2 regions of the Comamonas sp. CAH-2 genome follow, and region 2 is predicted to be linked to the other one. Evidence: predicted binding sites of a transcription regulator. Region 2 holds the regulator's gene; the other holds the start of a gene.
The links. Region 2 encodes FNR, which switches genes on or off when oxygen is low (the NO sensors DNR and NnrR bind a similar motif). Its sites were predicted from a motif close to TTGATNNNNATCAA; they were not measured.
Positions count from the first base shown of each region.

Region 1: the regulator FNR is predicted to act here: its motif matches at 1,848-1,861, upstream of cyoA (ubiquinol oxidase subunit II).

Region 1 covers NZ_VSWF01000019.1:40,388-43,805, forward strand. The annotation lists gene cyoB (cytochrome o ubiquinol oxidase subunit I) at 1-517, opposite strand, end outside; gene cyoA (ubiquinol oxidase subunit II) at 645-1,691, opposite strand; gene FYM52_RS11775 (MFS transporter) at 2,114-3,418, shown strand, end outside.
Region 2 covers NZ_VSWF01000042.1:5,131-8,548, forward strand. The annotation lists gene FYM52_RS16475 (sulfite exporter TauE/SafE family protein) at 1-265, opposite strand, end outside; gene hemN (oxygen-independent coproporphyrinogen III oxidase) at 271-1,650, opposite strand; gene fnr (fumarate/nitrate reduction transcriptional regulator Fnr) at 1,855-2,580, shown strand; gene FYM52_RS16490 (hypothetical protein) at 2,652-2,957, opposite strand; gene FYM52_RS16495 (FixH family protein) at 3,204-3,418, opposite strand, start outside.

The DNA.
Region 1 (3,418 bases), on a different contig from region 2:
CACCCGGGTTCTGGTTGCCCAGATTGGACAGGGCCAGCCAGCCGGAGGTCGAGAACTCACCCAGGAACAGCGACACCATCACCAGCACGGCGCCGGTGGTGGTCATCCAGAACGAGAAGTTGTTCAGGAAGGGGAACGACACGTCGCGCGCACCGATCTGCAGCGGGATCAGGTAGTTCATGAAACCCGTGACCAAGGGCATGGCCACGAAGAAGATCATGATCACGCCGTGCGCGGTGAAGATCTGGTCGTAGTGGTGCGGAGGCAGGTAGCCCAGGTTGTCACCAAAGGCCATGGCCTGCTGGATACGCATCATCACCGCGTCGGCAAAACCGCGCAGCAGCATGACGATACCCAGGATGATGTACATGATGCCGATCTTCTTGTGGTCGATCGAGCAAACCCAGTCGCGCCACAGGGGACCCCACAGCTTGAACTTGGTCAGTGCGGCCATCATCACGAGGCCGCCGAGCACCACGGCAATAAAGGTCCACAGCACGATGGGCTCATGCGCCATCGGTATGGAGTCCCAGCTGATCCGCCCAATCAGCGGATCGTGGGGCAGCGTTGTTTGTCCAGACATAGTTGTGTCTCTTTCAGTGGCTGCCTGACGCGCCAGAGCGCATCAAGGCCGCCGTCCTTGCTTATTGCTGTGCCACAGCACCCTGGGAATCGCGCTGGTCCAGGAGGGCCACCACGCGGTCTGCGTTCTCCACCGAGCACACATCGTCAGGCAGGTTCAGGCCCACCTTCTTCATGTAGGCCGCGCCGCCAGCAGCGTCGATAGCCATCATGTGGTGCATGCACATCTTTCCCTCTTCCACGCACATGTTCAGCACGCGGTTGTAGAGCCCGTCCTGCACGGACGAAAAGCGGGTCACAGGGTGACGCTCGCTGGGCTTGACCAGATCCAGGTAGGAGGCACGATCGAGCACCTTGCCTTCGGTCTTGGCCTGCAGCACCCAGGCGTCGAAGCCTTCGTTGCTCAGGCCGTGGAACTTGAAGGTCATGCCCGAGAAGCCCGCACCGCTGTAGTGCGAGTTCAGGCCCTTGTAGGTACCTTCCTTGTTGATCACGGCGTTCAGCTGGGTCTCCATGCCAGGCATGGCATAGATCATGCCGGCCAGATCAGGCACGTAGAACGCGGCCATGGTCGAGGTGGCGGTCAGCTTGAAGCGGATGGGACGGTCCACCGGCGCGGCAAATTCGTTCACCGTGGCAATGCCTTGCTCGGGGTACAGGAACAGCCACTTCCAGTCCATGGACACCACCTGCACTTCCAGCGGCTGGACGTTGGGGTCCAGGGGCTTGGTTTCCGAGATGCGGTCCAGGGGACGGTAGGGGTCCAGCTTGTGGGTGCTGATCCAGGTCAAAGCGCCCAAAGCAATAATGATGATTAATGGAACACTCCAGATGACCAGCTCCAGAGCGGTCGAGTGGTGCCATTCCGGGTCGTACTCTGCCTCGGTGTTCGACTGGCGGTACTTCCAGGCAAACAACAGGGTCAGCAGGATCACGGGAACGATGATGATCAGCATCAACAAGGTGGCAGTCACCACCAAGTCGCCTTGCTGAGCAGCAATGTCCCCTGCGGGATTGAGCACTACGGCCTTGCTGCAGCCCGTGAGGGTCGCTAGCAGAGCCGCGGCAGCGAGCCAGGCTGGCCCGCGGTTTTCCGTGGATGTAGGCATGCTGTGAACGCGAAAAAACGCGCGTTGTTAGGTGTAAACGCGGATAACAAAACCTGCCGAATTTACTCCGCCTGCCCATCTTCCTGCGCCCCCTTGGTGCTCAACGCAGTGCCGTGTGTTGTCTTTATGTAGGAACTTGACACCAGCCCGTGTCAATTGATTTCCATCAAAGCGTCTCTAAATCTTTGTTTTTTCAGGAAATCCTGAAATAAATAAAACCCATTGATAAATGTCAAGGGCATCCCCACATTGGGGCAAGCTAGCCACAGGGCACACCCACTTTGGCACCATGGTTTTTGCCACTTGCATGTCGCTTCAGCCTCCCGACAAACCCTTCTCCTACACGGTGGGCAGGCAAATCTCGCTTGTTGACGCACATCAAGCGGCGTACAAGAGGTGCATCGTCTCGAGGAGTTGCACCTATGACCAGCTTTGCACATCCTGGCTCCCCTTCTGGAACAGCACCCGTCGATCCCGGCCTGGCCCATGCCCATAGCCATCAAGACGTGACCCCCGGCGAGATTGCCGCCGGCGTCATCATCGGCCGGGCCTCCGAATACTTTGACTTCTTCGTGTTCGGCATCGCCTGCGTGCTAGTGTTCCCCTATGTGTACTTCCCCTTCCTGACCACGCTCAACGGCATGCTGGCGGCCTTTGCCGTGTTCGCGCTGGCCTTCTTCGCCCGCCCGGTCGGTACGGCCGTGGGCATGGCCGTGCAGCGCCGCTGGGGCATGGCCGTCAAGCTGACGATCGCCCTGTTCCTGCTGGGCAGCGCCACCGTGGGCATCGCCCTGCTGCCCGGCTATGAAAGCATCGGCGTGGCGGCCATCTGGTGGCTGGTGGGCCTGCGCGTGGCACAGGGCCTGGCCGTGGGTGGCTCCTGGGAAGGGCTGCCGTCCTTGCTGGCGATGAATGCGCCCAAGGCCAAGCGGGGCTGGTACGCCATGATCGGGCAACTCGGGGCGCCGATCGGTTTCGTGGCGGCCGCCTCGGTGTTCGCCTACATCTACGGCCAGCTCTCGCACGAGGAGCTTCTGGCCTGGGGCTGGCGCTATCCCTTCTGCGTGGCCTTTGCCATCAACGTGGTGGCCCTGTTTGCCCGCCTGCGTCTGGTCGCTGACGAGAGCTACACCACCATGTTCCAGACCCTGGAGCTCAAGCCCACGCCCACGCTGGAGCTGGCGCGCAGCGGTGAGGGACGCAACGTGTTCCTGGGCGCGCTGGCCGCGCTGGCCAGCTTTGCGCTGTTCCACCTGGTCACCGTGTTCCCGCTCTCCTGGATGACCTTGTACGGCGAAGCCTCGCCCCCGCAGATCCTGTGGACCCAGGTGGCGGGCGCGCTGCTGGCCTGCGCGGCCATCGTGCTGTCGGGCTGGATGGCGGACCGCTTTGGTCGCCGCAACACCCTGGGCGCCATGGCGGTGCTGATTGGCCTGTTCAGCTTTGCCACCCCGATGCTGCTCAATGGTGGCACCGCTGGCCAGAACCTGTTCATCCTGATTGGCTTTGCGCTGCTGGGCCTGTCATACGGCCAATCCTCGGGCACGGTCACAGCCAACTTCTCGCGCAAGTTCCGCTTTGTGGGGGCGGCCTACTCGGCCGACCTTGCCTGGCTGCTGGGCGCGGCCCTGGCGCCCCTGGTGGCCCTGTACCTGTCCTCGCACTTCGGTCCGGTGGCGGTCGGTGGCTACCTGCTGTCGGGGGCCGTCTGTACCCTGGCCGCGCTG
Region 2 (3,418 bases):
GGTCAGAGAACCAAGCCACCTGCTCCATCGCCAGGGCGGCCACCGCCCCCAGCATGCCGTAACCCAGCAAACGCCCGGTGTGGAATTGCAGGGCCGCCCAGCCAGGCACGCCGCGGGACGACGCCACAGCGGCGCCGGCATGCAGGCGCACGGCATGGGCCTGCCCCTGGATGACGGCATGGCAGGGTGCGGCACACATGGCAAGACAATGGGGCCCACCCACGAGCCCCATGAAAAATGCCGTCCAAAGCAGAGAAAGCGCCATAAGGATCAGATGATCCGCGAAAACCTGGCCCGGTTGCGGTCTGCCTGCAAATAACGGTCAAACACCAGGGCGACGCCGCGCACGAAGAACCACCCCTTCTCGGTCACCTTGATGCAGTCGTCCTGGATTTCCACCAGGCCTTCTTCTTGCTGGCTTTCGAGTGCAGCGATTTCCGCCGCGAAATACTGCGGGAAGTCGATCAGCCATGCGTTGTTGATCGACTCGAACAGCACCTCGCCCTGGCACATGATGGTCATGATCACGGCGCGGCGGATCAAGTCATCGCGCGTCAGCGCCAGACCGCGCACCACGGGCAGGCGTCCCTGGTCCAGCAGGTCGTAATACTCTTCCAGCGTCTTGGCGTTCTGGCTGTAGGTGGCGCCTACGCGGCCGATCGCCGAAACCCCCAGCGCAATCAGATCGCAATCCGGCTGGGTGCTGTAGCCCTGGAAGTTGCGATGCAGTCGCCCCTGGCGCTTGGCCACTGCCAGCGCATCCTCAGGCAAGGCAAAGTGGTCCATGCCCACATACACGTAGCCCGCATCAATGAAACTGGCGATGGCCGCCGAGAGCATGTTCACCTTGTCTGGCGCAGGTGGCAAGTCCTGCTGCAGGATGCGGCGCTGGGCCTTGAAACGCTCGGGCAAGTGGGCGTACGCATACAAGGCAATGCGATCCGGGCGCAGCTGTGCCACCTGTTGCAGCGTGCGCGCAAACGATTGCGCGTTCTGCTTGGGCAGGCCATAAATCAGGTCCACATTGATGGACTGGAATCCCAATTCGCGCGCAGCGGCCACCAGATCGAACACCTGCTCGGCGGGCTGCTCGCGGTGCACGGCCTTTTGCACATCGGGATCGAAGTCCTGCACGCCGAAACTCAGGCGGTTGAAGCCAACTTCCTTGAGCACAGCCAGGCGCTCGCGCGTCACCGTGCGCGGGTCCACCTCGATGGAATACTCGCCAGCAGGATCAAAGGCGAAACGCTCGCGCAGCATCTGCCACAGCTCACGCAGCTCGTCATCGGACAGGAACGTGGGCGTTCCTCCGCCGACATGGAACTGGCTGACCACCTGCCCCCGCCCGCAGTGCTGCAGGTGCAGATCGACCTCGCGCTCCAGATAGCGCATGTACGTGGCAGCACGCTCATGGTGCTTGGTCACGATCTTGTTGCACGCGCAGTAATAGCACAGCGATTCGCAAAACGGGATGTGCACATACAGCGACATCGGCTGCTTGGCAGCCGCAGCGACTTTGCGTTGCTTCAGAGCCAAGATATAGTCGCTATCACCAAACGCTTCCACAAACCTGTCTGCTGTGGGGTAAGAGGTATAGCGTGGACCAGGTACGTCGTAACGACGCAGGAGTTCGGGTGTGACGACAGTCATGAATCTTTTTTCCTTGATTGTTAGACTGTGCACCAATGGCCCGCAACCATCCTTGACGTGAATCAAGAGGTCTGCGATCAAGCAATGCCACAATTTTGACAAGCATCATTCACCGCAATCCCAGTTGTAACAGCTTCTTTTTTACCGACCTTTAACGCACCGCGTGACCCGCAAGAATGCCTGCACCACGCCGCGTCCGAGTACATGACCCCTCCAACCATCAAAGTCACCTGTTCCAACTGCAACCTGCGCGAGCTGTGCATGCCTGTGGGGCTGAGTGAGCAGCAGTTGCAGCGCATCGACGAAATTGTGGCCACCCGCCGCAAGGTCAAGCGCGGCGGCACCCTGTTCCGCAACGGGGAGCCCTTCACATCGCTGTATGCCATCCGCACAGGCTTTTTCAAGACCTGCGTGGCTACCGAAGATGGTCGCGACCAGGTGACAGGCTTCCAGATGGCCGGCGAGATCATTGGCCTGGATGGCATCGTGCATGACCACCACACCTGCGATGCGGTGGCCCTGGAAGATGCCGAAGTGTGCGTGATGCCGTTTGACGGGCTGGAGGAGGTGTCGCGCGAAGTGACGGCCCTGCAGACCCACGTGCACAAGGTCATGAGCCGCGAAATCGTGCGCGAGCACGGTGTGATGCTGCTGCTGGGCAGCATGCGCGCCGAAGAACGCCTGGCGGCCTTCATCCTAAATCTGGTGCAGCGCCTGCACGCACGCGGCTTCTCGTCGTCGGAACTGGTGCTGCGCATGACGCGCGAAGAGATCGGCAGCTACCTGGGCCTGAAGCTGGAGACGGTCAGCCGCACTTTCTCGAAGTTCGTCGAAGAAGGCATGGTGGAAGTCAAACAGCGCCACGTGCGCATTCTGGATACTGCCGCGCTGCAACGCTTGGTCAACAGCCACCAGGACTGCAACAAGTAACCACCTGCCGCTGCCTCAGCGCAGGTACACGAAAAAAGGCCTCTCTGGATTTGCAGGGAGGCCTTTTTACTTCACGCGTTGTTGGGATAGCAGGCTTGCAGCCGCTCGGGATCACCAAGCCCGGCCGACGGCGCCTGGGCTTGGGCATTGACCGCGGCGCTGGGCAGGGCCAGCACCATGGTCATCCAGCCGGCCACGGCGAAGACCGCCCAGAACGCAAAGAATGCCAGGGTGTAGATGGCCGTGCGCGACAACTCCACCGCCTGCCCCATCCACAGCATGTCGTGCGGGTCAAACGCCGCGAAAACCAGCATCTCCATCACGCCGGCCGCCACAAAGGCCGGCCAGCCAATCCACATCCAGCGTCGTGTCCACATAAAAGCACTCCTTCGCAAGGGGTTGTGCATAAATTGTGTCCACAGGCACTGCACCCTGGTTGTGGGACAAACACTGAATAAAAAAACATAGCTGCCAGCGCTTGATTCCATTGAATTTCAAATAATTTTCTATTTGAAACCTACTGATTACATGCGCCAGCAGCTATGTTTTAAGCCAATCCCCTCTGCGCGGTCATGCCCCCCGTGCTGCCGAGAACAGCACAAACGGCCTGTCAGCACGCCGCATCACTTGGGTGCCAGGTTGGGCAAATCGTCCGCAGGGGTGGCGGCATGGTTGCGCACCGCGTGCGCAGGCGCATGGCTTTTGTCCGGGTTGCGCAATTGCTCGTTGATGTTCACGCCCTTCTGGTAATAGTCGGGGTCCACAACCGGGTCCGCGCCACGCGTGGCAATGACCAAGGTGACAATGCCCGCCACCACCACAATGGCAGGACCTGCCA